Regions from separate parts of the Pseudomonas sp. B22129 genome, predicted to be linked through region 3. Evidence: riboswitches for the same ligand, from Rfam matches in the RefSeq annotation. Region 3 holds a riboswitch; each other region holds the start of a gene.
What was found. Region 3 has a riboswitch for cobalamin ahead of cobW (cobalamin biosynthesis protein CobW). Riboswitches for the same ligand answer to the same signal wherever they lie in the genome.
Positions count from the first base shown of each region.

Region 1: linked by a shared signal. The riboswitch ahead of AB4P94_RS16720 (ABC transporter substrate-binding protein) and the one ahead of cobW (cobalamin biosynthesis protein CobW) in region 3 are both predicted to bind cobalamin.
Region 2: linked by a shared signal. The riboswitch ahead of cobO (cob(I)yrinic acid a,c-diamide adenosyltransferase) and the one ahead of cobW (cobalamin biosynthesis protein CobW) in region 3 are both predicted to bind cobalamin.
Region 4: linked by a shared signal. The riboswitch ahead of AB4P94_RS24595 (CbtB domain-containing protein) and the one ahead of cobW (cobalamin biosynthesis protein CobW) in region 3 are both predicted to bind cobalamin.

Region 1 is NZ_CP162592.1:3,615,590-3,619,796, reverse strand. Features, by position in the region: gene AB4P94_RS16730 (aldehyde dehydrogenase family protein) at 85-1,467, shown strand; gene AB4P94_RS16725 (hypothetical protein) at 1,529-2,158, opposite strand; cobalamin riboswitch at 2,242-2,436, shown strand; gene AB4P94_RS16720 (ABC transporter substrate-binding protein) at 2,551-3,561, shown strand; gene AB4P94_RS16715 (FecCD family ABC transporter permease) at 3,558-4,207, shown strand, end outside.
Region 2 is NZ_CP162592.1:3,253,512-3,257,718, forward strand. Features, by position in the region: gene AB4P94_RS14965 (C40 family peptidase) at 99-641, shown strand; gene AB4P94_RS14970 (PQQ-dependent sugar dehydrogenase) at 777-2,090, opposite strand; cobalamin riboswitch at 2,190-2,439, shown strand; gene cobO (cob(I)yrinic acid a,c-diamide adenosyltransferase) at 2,520-3,131, shown strand; gene AB4P94_RS14980 (cobyrinate a,c-diamide synthase) at 3,128-4,207, shown strand, end outside.
Region 3 is NZ_CP162592.1:5,217,346-5,221,552, forward strand. Features, by position in the region: gene cobN (cobaltochelatase subunit CobN) at 1-1,066, opposite strand, end outside; gene cobW (cobalamin biosynthesis protein CobW) at 1,070-2,131, opposite strand; cobalamin riboswitch at 2,224-2,424, opposite strand; cobalamin riboswitch at 2,532-2,741, shown strand; gene AB4P94_RS23910 (CbtB-domain containing protein) at 2,836-3,024, shown strand; gene AB4P94_RS23915 (CbtA family protein) at 3,036-3,740, shown strand; gene AB4P94_RS23920 (cobalamin biosynthesis protein) at 3,737-4,129, shown strand; gene cobM (precorrin-4 C(11)-methyltransferase) at 4,199-4,207, shown strand, end outside.
Region 4 is NZ_CP162592.1:5,407,031-5,411,237, reverse strand. Features, by position in the region: gene AB4P94_RS24610 (LysR family transcriptional regulator) at 1-790, opposite strand, end outside; gene AB4P94_RS24605 (DUF4865 family protein) at 884-1,423, shown strand; gene AB4P94_RS24600 (CbtA family protein) at 1,428-2,156, opposite strand; gene AB4P94_RS24595 (CbtB domain-containing protein) at 2,176-2,388, opposite strand; cobalamin riboswitch at 2,420-2,550, opposite strand; gene AB4P94_RS24590 (histidine phosphatase family protein) at 2,586-3,140, shown strand; gene cobF (precorrin-6A synthase (deacetylating)) at 3,186-3,941, shown strand; gene AB4P94_RS24580 (alpha/beta hydrolase) at 3,953-4,207, shown strand, end outside.

The DNA of each region.
Region 1 (4,207 bases), 1.6 Mb from region 3:
GTATTGCTTAATATTATTCAGTTTCCAGAAAAGAGATAGCCCCGTACGCTGAACGCAACTTAAATCACTGCGCAGGACGGTGCCATGAACGCGACTACCCACGCTCTCTCGATCAACCCGGCTAATGGCGAAACCGTCGGCAGCTACCCGTACGAAACCGATTCGCAACTGGAGGCCGCCCTCAACCGCGCCACCGCTGCCTTCCGTACCTGGCGCCGCCAACCGGTGAGCCAACGCGCAGAACTGCTGATGGCCCTGGCCGCCGCCCTGCGTGAACAAGCCGAAGACATGGCGCAAATGATCACCCTGGAAATGGGCAAACCCATCGCCCAGGCCCGCGCCGAAATCGAAAAATGTGCGCAACTGAGCGAGTGGTACGCCACTCACGGCCCAGCCATGCTCGCCCCGGAACCGACCCTGGTGGACAACGGCACCGCCCACATCGAATACCGCCCGCTGGGCCCGATCCTCGCCGTCATGCCGTGGAACTTCCCGGTGTGGCAAGTGCTGCGCGGCGCCGTGCCAACCCTGCTCGCCGGCAATACCTACGTGCTCAAACACGCACCGAACGTAATGGGCAGCGCCTACCTGATCCAGCAAGCGTTCCACAAAGCAGGCTTTGCCGAAGGCGTGTTTGAAGTGATCAACGTGACCACTGACGGCGTGTCCAAAGCCATCGCCGACCCACGCATCGCCGCCGTGACCCTGACCGGCAGCGTGCGCGCCGGCATCGCCATCGGCTCTCAGGCCGGCGCCGCGCTGAAAAAATGCGTGCTGGAACTGGGCGGCTCCGATCCGTTCATTGTGCTCAACGACGCCGACCTCGACGCCGCCGTGCAGGCCGCGCTGATCGGCCGTTTCCAGAACAGTGGCCAAGTCTGCGCCGCCGCCAAGCGCTTGATCATCGAAGCCGGCGTGGCCGAAGCCTTCACCGCTAAATTCCTCGAAGCCAGCCGCGCGCTGGTGATGGGCGACCCGACGTCGACAAGCACCTACGTCGGCCCGATGGCACGCTTCGACTTGCGTGACGAACTGCACGGCCAGGTCCAGGCCACCCTGGAAGAAGGCGCGATCTTGCTACTGGGCGGCAACAAAGTGCCAGGCGCGGGCAACTATTACGAGCCGACCGTGCTGGCCGGCGTGACCGACCAGATGACCTCGTTCAAACAGGAACTGTTCGGCCCGGTGGCGTCGATCATCACCGCCCGTGACGCCGACCATGCTGTGGCCTTGGCCAACGACAGCGAGTTCGGCCTGACCGCGAGCATCTTCACCACGGATTCTGCGAAGGCGCGTGATATTGCAAACCAACTGGAAACCGGCGGGATCTTCGTCAACGCGTTCAGCGTGTCGGACCCTCGGGTGGCATTCGGTGGTGTGAAGAAGAGTGGCTTTGGGCGGGAATTGTCGCACTTCGGCGTGCGGGAATTCTGCAATGCGCAGACGGTGTGGCTGGATCGCAAATAACGTCAAACCTGCTCCCGTGGCGAGGGAGCCTGCTCTCTCGCCACGGGGTCAAACGGGCACTTCACTTTTTGACGGGCGCATCCCAGCAATCGGGCTTGCGCGCACACACGTTGTACTGTCGGTCCATCAAGGCCATGCGGTTAAGGTGCGCATCCGTGGCGCCTTTGAATGCCTGCTCGCTGGTGGTCATGTAGTTCACCATGCGGTCGCTCATCCGCGCACTCAGCTGGCGCCGGGTACCGGCATCCACCGCCTGCGGTGTGGTGGCCATGGCCTGCAGCGTCGAATCACTCAAACGGCCCAATTCATCCCGGTAAACCTGCGTGTATTGCTCGCGCGCTGCATCGTGCTGGTGATTCAAGTCGTACTGCATGGCTTCCAGATTTTGTTTGTAGAGCGCCCAGTAGCCCTCCGGCAACACGCCGCCATCCTGTTTACGCAGCCGGGCGATGCGCTCATCGTTATCCACCGCCGGTTTCAACACCGGTTTGAGCGATGAAACCACTACCGGATCCTGCTTGATAATCTGGTCGATCCACCCCGCGCGCGCAGGGCTTGAGGGCAGTGGCTGGCCCAGGGCTTCAAGCTGTACAGGGGCAACCGCCGCAGGCGGCGCAACCGATTGGGCACAGCCCGAAAGCAGCAATACGGCAGACAAATGAGTCAACGCGACAACACGGCGAAAGTGCATAGGCTCTCCATGAGCAAGGGGCATGAACGCGGCAGATGATATCACTGAGCCATCTTTAAGAAACTCCCCTCACTGATCCTAATCGACTACCATACCGCGCCGGTTCCCAAACGGGACTAATAGGGAATTCGAAACGCCGCGCGCGACGTCAATCGAAACTGCCCCCGCAACTGTAGGTGCTGAGCCTGCTCCAAAACGCCACTGAGCTGCGCTCGGGAAGGCCGGAGCGTGGCGACGACGCATCAGTCAGGAGACCTGCCGGCCCAGCGTTATCACTGACCGGCGGGGTGTCCGGGAAGGACGTCCTCGCCTGCCTTACCCGCAGCCTCTGAGGGTGTGTTTCCGAACCGTACCTCTCCCGCTTCACCTACGGTTCTCACGGAGATTGCCCCATGCTGCCACGCGTTACCGTCCTGCTCGCAGGTGTTGGCTTCTGCGCCCTGGCCCAGGCTGCACCCACCCATTACCCGCTGACCGTGCAGAACTGCGGCAGCACGATCACCTTCCAGCAGGCACCGGCGCGCAGCGTGACCATCGGCCAGGCCGCCACTGAAATGCTCTACGCCCTGGGCGTGGCCGATAAAGTGGTCGGCACCTCGTTGTGGTTCAACAGCGTGTTGCCACAGTTCAAGGCGCAGAACGACAAGATCGAGCGCCTGGCCGACAACGAGCCGAGCTTCGAAGCCGTGATCGCCAAACGCCCGCAACTGGTGGCCGCCGAACTGGAATGGGTGGTCGGCCCCCAAGGTGTGGTTGGCACCCGCGAGCAGTTTCACGAACTGAAAATCCCCACCTACCTGCTGCCCTCCGACTGCGAAGGCAAGGACAACCTGGTGGGCGCCGATGGCACCCGTCTTGAGCCGTTCCATATCGAGACGATCTATAAAAGCATCAGCCAGCTCGCCGAAATTTTCGACGTACAAGACCGCGGCCAACAGCTGAACGACGAGCTCAAGGCGCGCCTGGCCAAGTCGGTTGCCACTGCACAAGGCAAAGGCCTCAAGCACGCCAGCGCGCTGGTGTGGTTCTCCAGCTCCGAAATGGCCAGCGACCCGTATGTGGCGGGCCACAAGGGCATTCCCGAATTCATGCTGGAAACCCTAGGCCTGTCCAACGTGGTGCAGTCCGATGAGGAGTGGCCCGCCGTCGGCTGGGAAACCATTGCCAAGGCCAACCCGACCTTCCTGGTGATCGCGCGCATGGACCGGCGCCGCTACCCCGCCGACGACCATGAAAAGAAACTCGCCTTCCTGCGCAGCGACCCGGTGACACGCAATATGGACGCCGTGAAAAACAACCGCATCATCATCCTCGACGCCTTGGCGTTGCAGGCCAGCATCCGCATGTTCGATGGCCTGGAACAACTGGCCGCAGCCATCGACGGATACGACCTGCCCAAATGATGCGCACCCTGCTCGCCCTCGCCTTGCTGCTGGCGGCCGTGCTGGCTGGCGTGGCCATTGGCGAAACCGCCATCTCGCCACAGGTGGTGCTGCAAGTGCTGGCCAACAAACTCTGGGCTGCCGGCTATGTACTCGACCCCATCGACGAAGGCGTGGTGTGGAACTACCGTCTGACGCGCGCCCTGGTGGCCGCCGCGTGCGGGGCCGGGCTGGCGACGTGCGGGGTGATCCTGCAGTCGCTGTTGCGCAACCCGTTGGCGGATCCGTACTTATTGGGCATCAGCGCCGGGGCTTCCACCGGCGCTGTTCTGGTCGCGCTGATCGGCGTCGGCGGCGGTTTGATTTCGTTGTCGGCGGGCGCGTTTGTGGGCGCGATGGCTGCATTTGCTTTGGTTATTCTGCTGGCGCGGGCCAGCGGTTCTGCCAGCGGCACCGGGCAAATCATTCTCGCGGGTATCGCCGGTTCGCAGCTGTTCAACGCGCTCACCGCGTTCCTCATCACCAAGTCCGCCAGTTCCGAACAGGCGCGCGGCATCATGTTCTGGCTGCTGGGCAACCTCAGCGGCGTGCGCTGGCCGTCGGTGTGGCTGGCAGTGCCGGTGGCGGTCGCAGGCTTGGCCGTGTGCCTGTGGCACCGTCGCGCGCT
Region 2 (4,207 bases), 2.0 Mb from region 3:
GGATATTGTTGGAATCCGTTCGCGCGAGCTTTGCTTGCGCGTTCTGGTTTTCAGCGTTCGGCAGCGAAAGCCGCATCCAGACCAGGATTGTTCTGCACATGTCGACCTCGGCCCGCCTTATTCTTCTCGTTTGCGCCGCGCTTCTCAGCGCCTGCGCAAGCCGTCCACCGCCGCCGGCTCCCGTAGCCGTGAAGCCCAAGCCGGTGTTCAACTATTCCACCCAAAGTTTCTCGCCTGCTGCCGAAGACGTGCTCTTTCGCGCGCTGGGGCTGGTCGGCACGCCTTACCGATGGGGCGGCAACACGCCGGACTCCGGGTTTGATTGCAGCGGCCTGATCGGCTTTGTGTTTCGCGATGCCGCCGGAATTTCCCTGCCACGTACCACCCGTGAGCTGATCGTGATGCGCGCACAGGATGTCAGTGAGCAGAACCTGCAGACAGGTGACTTGCTGTTCTTCGCCACTGGTGGCGGTTCGCAGGTGAGCCACGCCGGGATCTACGTCGGCGAAGGCCGCTTTGTGCATGCGCCGCAAACCGGCGGTACCGTGAAGCTGGACACCTTGTCCAAGGCCTATTGGCAGAATGCCTACCTGAGTGCCAAGCGGGTGTTGCCGGCTGAGCATCTGGCGCGCAATCCATAAGGCTAATGAAGATCCCAATGTGGGAGCGGGCTTGCTCGCGAAGGCGGAGCGTCAGTCAACGGAGGTATCGACTGATCCACCGCTTTCGCGAGCAAGCCCGCTCCCACATTGGTTTTGTGGTGTTCTCGAAACAGGTTACTTAACCGCCGACACCCGCCACACCTTGTTCCCTACATCATCGGCCACCAGCAAGTCCCCCTGCTGATCAATCACCACGCCTACCGGCCGGCCCATGGCTCTCTCGTCCTTGTCGAGGAACCCGGTCAGCACATCCATCGGCTGCCCTTTAGGCTGGCCGCCCTCAAACGGCACGAAGATCACCTTGTAGCCACTGTGCGGTTTGCGGTTCCACGAGCCATGCTGGCCGATAAACGCGCCATGGCTGAACTGCGCCGGGAGTGTGTTGCCCTCGGCGAAGGTCAGGCCCAGCGAGGCGGTGTGCGGGCCCACGGCATAGTCCGGTGCGATCGCCTTGGCGACCAGATCGAGGTTCTGCGGTGAGACGCGCACATCCACATGCTGTCCGTAATAACTGAACGGCCAGCCATAAAACGCACCATCCTTGACCGAGGTAATGTAGTCCGGCACCAGGTCGCTGCCGATCTCGTCGCGCTCATTCACCGCTGTCCACAGTTTGCCGCTTTGCGGCTCCCACGCCATACCGTTGGGGTTGCGCAGGCCTGAAGCAAAAATACGGTGCTGGCCCGTAGCGCGGTCCACTTCCCAAATCGCCGCCCGACCTTCTTCCGCCGCCAAGCCATTTTCGCCAACGTTGCTGTTGGAGCCGACACTCACATACAGCTTGCTACCGTCCTTGCTGGCCACCACATTCTTGGTCCAGTGGTGGTTGATGCTGCCGCCCGGCAGGTCGACGACCGTGGTCCCCGCTGCCTTGATTGCGGTTTCGCCGGGCGTATAGGGGAAGCGCAGCAGCTTGTCCGAGTCGGCCACGTACAGATCATTGCCGACCAGGGTCATGCCGAAGGGCGAGTTCAGGTTTTGCAGGAACACCGTGCGCGTCTCGGCGACGCCATCGTGGTCGGCATCGCGCAGCAGCGTGATGCGGTTCGGGCTCGGCACGCCCGCCCCGGCGCGGCCCATGACTTTCTCCATCACCCAGCCGCGAATGCCCTTGGCGTCATCCGGTTTGGGCGGCGCGTTGGTTTCGGCCACCAGCACATCGCCATTGGGTAGCACATACAGCCAGCGCGGGTGGTCCAGCCCTTCGGCGAATGCGGCCACCTGAGTGCCCGCCGCCGGGGTCGGCTTCGCGCCGTCCGGCCAGCCGATCGCCGGTGCGATATTTACGGTGGGGATCAAGGTTTTGTTCGGTTCCGGCAGCTTGGGCGAAGGCCCGGTGCCGTCGGATACCTGCAGGGTAGAGCTTTCTCCGCAGGCGGCGAGGGTGCCTGCGACCATGATCAGTAAGGCAAGTCTTGTTTTATGCATGGTTTTCTCCTGAATACCTGTAAGGGTAGAGGAGTACGGCCGTGCGATGGTTCAAGTGCAAGGCCAGCTTTAATTGACGCTCCACCCCCAACCCACTAACCTTCGCGGCTTGTTCCAGGTGCTCCGTGGCCCGAGGGTCGACAGAGTGAAACAGGGAAGCCGGTGAGTGAGCGCACTTGTACACAGTGCTGCCGCAATTCCGGCGCTGCCCCCGCAACGGTAAATGAGTGAAAACGGTGCTTTTTGCCACTGTATCGCGCGCGATATGGGAAGGCGCATCGTCGGTCGCCTTCGCGCAGGAGCGCGCCACTCATGAGTCCGGAGACCGGCCTGGGTCATCCAACAGCATCACGGTGGGCGATGCTTGGCTGTCTGTTTTGTCTTTTTCCTGCCCGCCGTTTTTTTGTCCAGCCCCAACGGAGCGCTGCCATGACTGATTCCCCCGACCGCGACGAACGCCACCTGGCGCGCATGCTGCGTAAAAAAGCCGTGATCGACGAGCGCATCGCCAATTCCCCCAACGAGTGCGGATTGCTGCTGGTGCTGACGGGCAACGGCAAAGGCAAGAGCAGCTCGGCGTTTGGCATGCTCGCCCGTGCCATGGGGCACGGCATGCAGTGCGGCGTGGTGCAATTCATCAAGGGGCGCAACAGCACAGGCGAAGAGCTGTTTTTCCGCCGCTTCCCCGAACAGGTACGTTTTCACGTGATGGGCGAAGGCTTCACCTGGGAAACCCAGGACCGCCAGCGCGACATCGCCGCTGCCGAAGCCGCCTGGGCGGTTTCCCGCGAACTGCTGCAAGACCCGGCAATCGGCCTGGTCGTGCTGGATGAATTGAACATCGCCCTCAAGCACGGCTATCTCGACCTCGATCAGGTACTGAGCGACCTGCAAGCCCGCCCGCCGATGCAGCACGTGGTGGTCACCGGCCGTGGCGCCAAGCCCGAGCTGATCGAAATGGGCGACACTGTCACCGAAATGGGCATGCTCAAGCACGCGTTCCAGGCCGGTATCAAGGCACAGAAGGGCGTCGAACTTTGAATCAGCCCCGTCATTGCCCGGCCGTACTGATCGCCGCACCGGCGTCCGGCCAGGGCAAAACCACCGTCACCGCCGCGCTCGCCCGTTTGCACCGCAACCTGGGGCGCAAGGTGCGTGTGTTCAAATGCGGGCCGGATTTTCTCGACCCGATGATCCACGAGCGCGCCAGCGGAGCGCCGGTGTATCAATTGGACATGTGGATGGTGGGCGAGCAGGAAAGTCGTCGCCTGCTGTGGGAAGCGGCGGGCGAGGCGGACCTGATTCTGATCGAAGGCGTGATGGGCCTGTTCGACGGTACCCCGTCCAGCGCAGACCTCGCGCGGCATTTCGGCGTGCCGGTGCTGGGTGTTATTGACGGCACCGCCATGGCTCAGACATTCGGCGCGCTGGCCTTGGGCCTTGCGCGCTATCAGCCGGACCTGCCATTTGCCGGTGTGCTGGCCAACCGCGTCGGCACCCTGCGTCATGCGCAACTGTTGGAAGGCAGCCTCACCGAAGGCCTGCGCTGGTACGGCGCGCTGTCCCGTGAAACCGGCATCGAACTGCCCAGCCGCCATCTCGGCCTGGTGCAAGCCAGTGAACTGAATGACCTCGATGCGCGTCTGGACGCCGCCGCCCAAGCCTTGGGCAGCAGTTGTGAAGCCGCCTTGCCGCCGCCGGTGACGTTTGCCGCGCCAAACGTGATCGAGGCTGAACCCTTGCTCAAAGGCGTGCGCATCGCGGTGGCACGCGACGAAGCCTTCGCCTTCACCTATGGCGCCAGCCTCGACCTTTTAAGGGCGATGGGCGCCGAGTTGCATTTCTTCTCGCCCATCCATGACCGCGAATTGACTGACGCCGACAGCCTGTATTTGCCCGGTGGTTATCCGGAACTGCACCACAAGGCGCTGTCGCACAACACGCCGATGCTTGACGCCATCCGCGCCCACCACGCGGCCGGTAAACCTCTGCTCGCCGAATGTGGCGGCATGCTCTATCTGCTGGATTCGCTCACCGATGTCGACGGCACCCGTGCCGAGCTGGTGGGGTTGCTGCAGGGCGATGCGGTGATGCAGAAAAAACTCGCTGCCCTGGCC
Region 3 (4,207 bases):
TGCGCTCGGGCGCGGCGCGGTAGCAGACCACGTCTGACTGGCTGCGCTCGCTGCGCCAGGCCAAGTCCTTGAAACTGATCGGGCGGCTGATGATGCGCCCGTCCAGCTCCGGCAGCGCGATATGCATGGCGAGGTCGCGCGGGCCAAGGCCTTGTTCGCTGGCCTGCCAGCCGGGCTCGTTGTCTTGGGCACAAATCGCCTGGATCACCGCAATATTGCGACGAAACGGCCGCAGGTGCGGCGCTTCAGGGCTCGATTGGGCGAAGCCGGTGGTATTCAGAATCACCGCGGCCTGCACGTCATCCAGCCAATCCTCGACCACCGCCAGGCAACCGGGCTCCTTCAAACTGGCCACCGCAATCGGCAGCGGGTTAAGGCCTGCTGCCTGCAAGCGCTGGCAGAACACGTCGATAAAACCCGTATTGGCCGCCTGCAAATGCGACCGGTAGAACAGCACCGCCGCGACAGGAAGCCCCGGGGTCCAGTCCGCCTGCCAATCATTCAGGCGAGCATTGCCGTTGTGCGGGTGATAAATCGCCGTGCGCGGCAGGGTTTGCGGCTCAGCCCAGGCGTAATCGCGGCCTAAAAAACCGCTGGCCAGGCAGCGATAGAACGCCAGGGCATTGCCCATCCCGCCCTGACGCAAGAAATGCCACAGACGGTCGCGCACCTCCACGCCCACGGTGCTCAGGCTGCTGAGTTCCGGGTCCGGGCGATCATCCCCCGGCACCAGAATCAACTGCACGCCGCGTTCCGCCAACTCCACCAAACGCTCGATGCCGTAACGCCAATAACCAATGCCGCCATGCAGCGAAATCAGAATGACCTTGGCGTGGCGCAACACCTCATCGACATACAGGTCGACCGAGGCATGGTTCTGCACCTGCATCGGGTTGGCCAAACGAAAGCTGGGGTAGTCGTCGGGCAACTGCCGGGCGGCTTCGGCCAGCAGTGCCAGGCTGGAATCACCGCTGCACAGGATCACCAACTCGGCAGGGGTTTGGCCAAGGTCGGCAATATTATCGTCCGAGACGAAACCACCGGGCTGAGTCCTGAGCAGGTGCATGGGTTAAACGCTGAGGGCAGCGCGCAGTTGCGCTTCGAGGCCTGCTGCGTCCAGCGCCTGGCCGATCAGCACCAGGCGCGTGATGCGCGCTTCGTCAGCGCCCCAGGCACGGTCGAAGTGCTTGTCGAAACGCGTGCCCACGCCCTGGATCAGCAAGCGCATCGGCTTGTTCGGGATCGCCGCGAAGCCTTTGACCCGCAGGATGCCGTGCTGCACCACCAACTGAGTCAGGGCGTCGAGCAACAGGGCTTCATCCGCTTGCGGCAAGTCGATGGAAATCGAATCAAAAGCATCGTGATCGTGATCATCCTCACCCTCGTGGTGATGATCGTGATGGCTATGGCGGCCGTCGATGTGTTCTTCGGAACCGGCGCCCAGGCCGATCAGCACGTCCAGCGGCAGGCGACCGCTGCTGGCTTCGATGACTTTCACCGCTGGCGGCAGCTCTTCGGCGACTTCCAGGCGCACGCGGGCCAGGTCTTCGGGGCTGATCAGATCGGATTTATTGAGGATGACCAGGTCGGCGCTGGCCAGTTGGTCGGCAAACAGCTCGTGCAGCGGCGATTCATGGTCCAGGTTCGGGTCGAGTTTGCGCTGGGCGTCAACCTGGTCCGGGAATGCGGCAAAGGTGCCGGCAGCCACAGCGGGGCTGTCGACCACGGTGATCACCGCATCGACCGTGCAGGCGCTGCGGATTTCCGGCCACTGAAAGGCTTGTACCAACGGTTTTGGCAGGGCCAGGCCCGAGGTTTCGATCAGGATATGGTCGAGGTCACCGCGACGGGCCACCAGTTCGCGCATCACCGGGAAGAACTCTTCCTGCACGGTGCAGCACAGGCAGCCGTTGGCCAACTCGTACACGCGGCCATTGGCTTCTTCTTCGGTGCAGCCGATGGAGCACTGCTTGAGGATTTCGCCATCAATGCCCAACTCGCCGAACTCGTTGACGATCACCGCAATGCGACGGCCCTGGGCGTTGTCGAGCATATGGCGCAGCAAGGTGGTTTTGCCCGAACCGAGAAAGCCGGTAACGATGGTGACGGGGAGTTTGGCCAGTGTTTTCATCGGATGCCCTTTGGGGCGGGCATACGGGACGACAAGCCCTGCAGCGGTGCGCAGAGGCTGATTTCGTCACCGGATCACCCCGCCCGGTTGAAGTGGAAAATCGGTTGCGAGGCAGGTCTCCTGGCTTGGGGCTTGCAGGTCTTGCGACCGGCGCTGATTGCGCCTTCCCGCCGATTTGGCAGTGGCGTGGCAGTCAGATGAACCCTTTACAGTTGCGGGGGCAGCCGCGGCTTGGACCGCGTTCCCTTCTTAGCTTCGGCCTGGGCCGAAGAACCTCGAGGGCACAAGGCTACGCAGTGCTTGGGGGATGGTCAATGATGGGGTTGGTGTGTATATCCGTTATCTGGGTAACGGATATGTACCCAGATCCGAATTGACTCCCCTCCCACCCCCATGCTCTCCTACACACCTTGTTTCGGGTGCCCTGCAAAGGGTGAAACGGGAAACCGGTGCGTTATAGCGATATGACCAGTCCGGTGCTGCCCCCGCAACGGTAAGCGAGCGAAGTATCACAGCCACTGTGCGAATGCATGGGAAGGCGATGCTTTCAGGACTCTTTCCAAGAGCCCCCTCGCAAGCCCGGAGACCGGCCCGAAAAATCAGATAACAAACCCGCGGTGGGCGGGCGCTGTTCGAACCCTGCGTGCCCGGCTCGCGGGGTTTTCATGCGCCTGCGCCACCCTGAAACCCCGAAGGGACGCGCCATGTCGATCATCAGCAGCACCTCGCACACCGCCAGCAGCACCGCCACCCTGAGCCAACGCCTGACCGCCGCCATCGGTGCGTCGATCCTCGGCGCGTGCCTGGTGTATTTCGCCGGTTTCTCGCACATCGAAGCGGTGCACAACGCCGCCCACGATACCCGCCACAGCGCCGCGTTCCCGTGCCACTGAGACCTGCCGACATGATCAAGCGTATCGCCCAAACCGCAGGGTTCACCGGCCTGTTGGCCGCCCTGCTGCTGACCCTGCTGCAGAGCTTCTGGGTTGCCCCGCTGATTTTGCAGGCGGAAACCTTTGAAAACGCCTCGCCCGCTGTCGAAGTCGCTCATGAACACGCCGAAGGTGCGGCTGCGCACACTCACGATGCCGAAGCCTGGGAGCCGGAAGATGGCTGGCAGCGCGTGCTGTCCACCACCGGCGGTAATTTGGTGGTGGCCGTGGGGTTTGCGCTGATGTTGGCCGGCCTCTACACGCTGCGCGCGCCGACCCGCACCGCTCAGGGCTTGCTGTGGGGCCTGGCCGGTTACGCAACGTTCGTACTCGCGCCAACCCTGGGCCTGCCGCCGGAGTTGCCGGGCACCGCCGCCGCTGACTTGGCGCAACGTCAGATCTGGTGGATCGGCACCGCCGCATCGACTGCAGCCGGCATCGCGCTGCTGGTATTCGGTCGCAACTGGCTGCTGAAAATGTTGGGCGTGGCGATTCTGGTCGTGCCCCATGTGATCGGCGCGCCGCAGCCGGACGTGCATTCGATGCTGGCGCCGGAGGCTCTGGAAGCGCAGTTCAAAATCGCCTCGCAACTGACCAACGTGGCGTTCTGGCTGGCCCTGGGCCTGATCAGCGCCTGGCTGTTTCGCCGTAACCGCGATGGCCAATACTCGGCATGATCTTGGTCGTCGGCCTGGGTTGCCAACAGGGCTGTGACGTTCACACCCTGCTGGCGCTGTTTGACGCCGCCCTCGCCGAGGGCGGCGTCAAATGTAAAGACATCACCGCCCTGGCCAGTATTGATCGCAAAAAGGATGAGCCGGGGCTACTTGCCCTGGCCCAACGGCTGAACCTGCCCTTTGAATGTTTCAGCGCCGAGCAACTCGCTCCCTACGAAGCTCGCCTGAGCCATAAATCCGACGTAGCTTTCGCCCACACCGGCTGCTACGGCATCGCCGAAAGCGCTGCACTGGCCCTGGCCGAACACCTCTGCAACGGCCCTTCCCGCCTGCTGATCACCCGCAAAAAAACCGCCCAGGCCACCTTTGCATTGGCGTGCGCCGGCTAAACCCCGATAATCAGCGCGCTCGATCATGAGCCACTTTCATGCTCGCCCGTTTTTTCGACAGGAATTCCCATGACCGTC
Region 4 (4,207 bases), 190 kb from region 3:
TATACAGCACCACCTCACTGACCGGCAAAACCGGCAATCCGAATTGTTCGCCGACCTCCACAGCCCCCGCCGGCGCTACCCGATGGGCGAGGGCGGCCACCCCCAACCCCGCGCTGACCGCTGCGCCCACGGCCATCACGCCGCCACCGACAAACACCTCGGTCCAATCCACGTTCGCCTCATCCAGCGCCCGCGTTGCCAAATGCCGCACCCCACAAGGCGCCGCCATGGTCGCCATACGCAGTGGAGTGCCCGGGCTGTGCTGCCAGGTCGGTGCGGCAAACCAGCCGAAGCGCTCCACCGCCAGTACGTCACCGTCCTGGCGGTCGCCCTCGTTGCGCACGATCACCGCGTCCAGTTCGTTGCGATCAAAGGCGGCGACCAGGTCGCGCGAGGAAGCGATGCGCACTTCAAGAATCACCATTGGGTCATACGCCGCCAATCGGCTGAGCCACAACGGCAAGTCCGGCCCCGCCACGTGGTCGCTGATGCCGATCACCAAGCGCCTCGGTGCTTGAGTGCCCATGTCACCCAAGGCGCGTTCATGGGCATTGAGCAACGCGCGAGCGGCGACGATGAACTGCTCGCCCCGGGGCGACAGCCTTACATGGCGCGGGGTGCGCTCCAGCAGGCGATAACCGAGGCGTTCTTCAAGGCGTTTGAGCTTGAGGCTGATGGCGGCCTGCGAGGTGTCGAGGGCTTCGGCCGCGCGGGTGAAACTGGTGAAGTCAGCCACCAGCACGAAGGCCTGTACGGTGTCGATATCCAGGGGTTTGAGTGCATCAGTCATTTCAACTCCTTATTGCACTTATATCGGATGATATCTTGTTGAAATCATCGGCCCTGCGCAAGCTGCAATCTCATCTTGCACGGGAGTTTCGCCATGTTTGCCAAACAGTATTCACACCGCCTGCCTGCCGATTACGACATGGGCGTGATTCGCCGCCGCGCAGCACAGTTGGGGCCGTTGTGGGATCACGCTGAAGGGTTGCTGTTCAAGGCGTTTATCGGCCAGGAGCGTGGGGGCAACCTGTACTCGTCGGTGTACCTGTGGGCCGACCCGTTGCAGGCCGCTGATTTTTTGCTGGGGGCACGCTTTCAGAAGGTGCTCGACAGCTTTGGCCGCCCGCACATCGAGAGCTGGCTGCCGCTGGACGTGCAACGGGGCCCGGCGCAGAACGCGTTGAGTTTGTATCGGGAAGAATGGCCGCTGGAGCCGGGTGCGGATCGGGCTGCGATCCTGGCCGAGGAGAAAGTGCGCAACCAACAGCTGGCGGATAGCAGCGACACGTTCGCGGTATTCCTGGCGCTGGATGTGCAGGCCTGGCGCTTGATACGGATCACCTTGTCGGCAGCGGCGCTGGACGCAGCACATCCCGGGACGGGCTATCAGGTGTGGTACCTGGCCCGTCCGGGGATCTAACGCATTACGAGTTGAACCTTGCCTGTGGCTGGCTCAATTTGCGTTCGGCCACAGCACCGAATACCAGGCCCAGGGTGGTCCACAGCACCAGTTGGATACCCAGGGACGCCACGCGGAATTTCCACAGCAATACGGCGGAGAATTGCTCGGGCACTTCGTTGATCACCGGGAACAGGCTGCCGGCCACCGACACGATCACGAGGTACAGCACCACGCCAAGGATGGCGCCGGCCCAGAGGCCACGGCGGGCGATCAGCTTGCGTGCGGCGTTGATCGCGATCACGGCGGCGGCCACCGATACCAGCAGCATCAGGAAAAACAGTTTGGTGCGCTGTGCGATGGTCTCGGGGTCACCCACCGACGGCGGGTTGGCCGGGTATTTAAGGCCTGGGACCACGATGAGGGTGACGAAGGCCGCCAATGCCAGCAGCGCCGCCAGGCCGCGCGGGCCGACCTTGCCGATGCGGCCCAGGGAGTAGGCGAACACCAGGGCGAAGATGCCGCCCAGGGATACGCTGTACACCACCACGCCGGTGAACAGGCCAAAGGTGCTTTGCACCTCGCGGCTCACCAGTTCTTCTTCCGGCGCATCGCCGTGCATCTGTGCCATCTGGTCTTCAAAGGCGATGGCCTTGTCGATCTGCGGCTCACCAAAGGTCTTGGCGAAGCCAAACGCCAACACGCCGGCGAGCAAGCCCACCAGCATCCCGCGTACGAGTAAATGCCCTGTCATGTCATGTCTCTCTTATCAATTAATGGCAGGGGAAACCCAGCAGGTGGCGGCCGTCGTGCACAAACTCGTGCACATACATGCCTTTGAACACGGCCGTGGCGCCTTGCTCGGCGCCGACGAAGTAGATCGCCAGCAGCAACAGCAGGCCGCCGAAGATCGCCCAGGGCAGGATTTCGCCCAGGGGGATGGTCGGCACATAGACATCAGGGTTTGTTGCAGCGGTGTTAGCCATGAAAACCTCCAGGGATGACGCGTCCCGAAATGGATAGCGAGAGGGCTGAAACAGGGTCTGGCTTACGGCTGTGAGGCCGAATACAGTGGCGCGACCGCGCCGGGTTTGAACCGGCTTCCTGTTTCATGTTCGTTGTAACATGTTGAAACAACTTGGCGAGTCTACGCTGACTGCGCGCCGAAACAGAGTGAATTGTGATGCTGGCCACCCGCTTGACCCTGATTTGCCATGCCCTCACGCCCCTTCAAAAACAGGGGCGGTTTCCTGATGACGAATCCGTCTTGATGGACTGGCAGGGCGCGGCCTTGTCCCTGGCGGGTCGCTACAAGAAGAACCGGCGCCTGATGTGCGCGCCCGAAGCCAGAACCCGGCAGACGGCAGGCTTGTTCGGTGATGACGCAGACATTGATGGGGCGCTGCGAGATGGCGATTTCGGTGGCTGGAAAGGTCAGGCCATCCGTGAGCTGGAAAGCGATTCACTGATGGCCTGGATGACCGACAGCGCCAGTGCGCCCCATGGTGGCGAATCGGTGGATCAGCTCTGTGTTCGTGTCGGGCAATGGATGAAGGCGCTGGAAACCCAGCCTGGCCATGTGGTCGCCGTCACCCATCCCTTCGTGATCCGCGCCGCCATGCTGTACGTCATGCAGTTTCCTGTCTCGATGTTCTACCGGATCGACGTCGAGCCGCTGTCTGCCACCGAACTGCGTTTCAACAACCTGTGGCGCCTGCGCCTGGAAACTCACGCCTGAGCGCGCGAACATGGCAAAATCCACGCCCCGCAATGAGAGCAACCCATGAAACGCATCCTGATCATCGGCATTGGCGCCGGTAACCCTGACTACATCACGATGCAGGCCGTGAAGGCGCTGAACCGCACCGACGTGTTTTTCCTGATGGACAAGGGCCAGAGTAAAGACAAGCTGATCGACCTGCGCCGCGAGATCTGCGAGACCTACATCAGCGAGCCCGGCTACCGCTTCGTCGAGGCTGACTGCCCCGAGCGCGTGCGCGGTGACATTGATTACACCACCGCCGTGCAGGATCTGAACCGCGACAAGCAGCAGACCTTCGAGCGCATGATCAACGAGGAAATGATCGACGGCGAAGTAGGCGCTTTCCTGGCCTGGGGCGACCCGGCGTTGTACGACAGCACGATTCGTATCCTGCAGGCGATTCTTGCCAGCGGCCGCGCTGAGTTTGAGTTCGAAGTGATCCCTGGCATCACCAGTGTGCAGGCCCTGGCCGCGCAGCATAAGGTGCCGCTGAACCGCATCGGCCGTTCCATCGAGATCACCACCGGGCGCCGTCTGGCCGCAGGGCAGGCGAGTGATGCCGACACGCTGGTGGTGATGCTCGACGCCGAAGATTCCTACCGCACCGTGGCCGATCAAGACCTGGACATCTACTGGGGCGCCTACCTGGGCACGCCGGATGAAATCCTGATCAGCGGCAAAGTGGCGCAAGTGGCTGACGAAATCCAACGGGTGCGCAAGGCGGCACGCCTGGAAAATGGCTGGATTATGGACACTTACCTGTTGCGCAAACCTTGAGGTCGCTTTCCATGCTCAAACTGCTTGCCCTGGCGCTGGCGTTGTCAGCCGGTGCCGTCCATGCCGATTCCAGCTTGCACACGGACTTGCCGCTGACGTACCTGGAACAGACCCAGAGTGAGGCGCGTAACCAGCCGCTGGTGATTTTCCTGCACGGCTTTGGCAGTAACGAGGAAGACCTGTTTGGCATCAAGGACGAACTGCCGTCGACCTGGACTTACCTGTCGGCCCGCGCGCCGATGCCGGTGGATTCGAACGGGTATCGC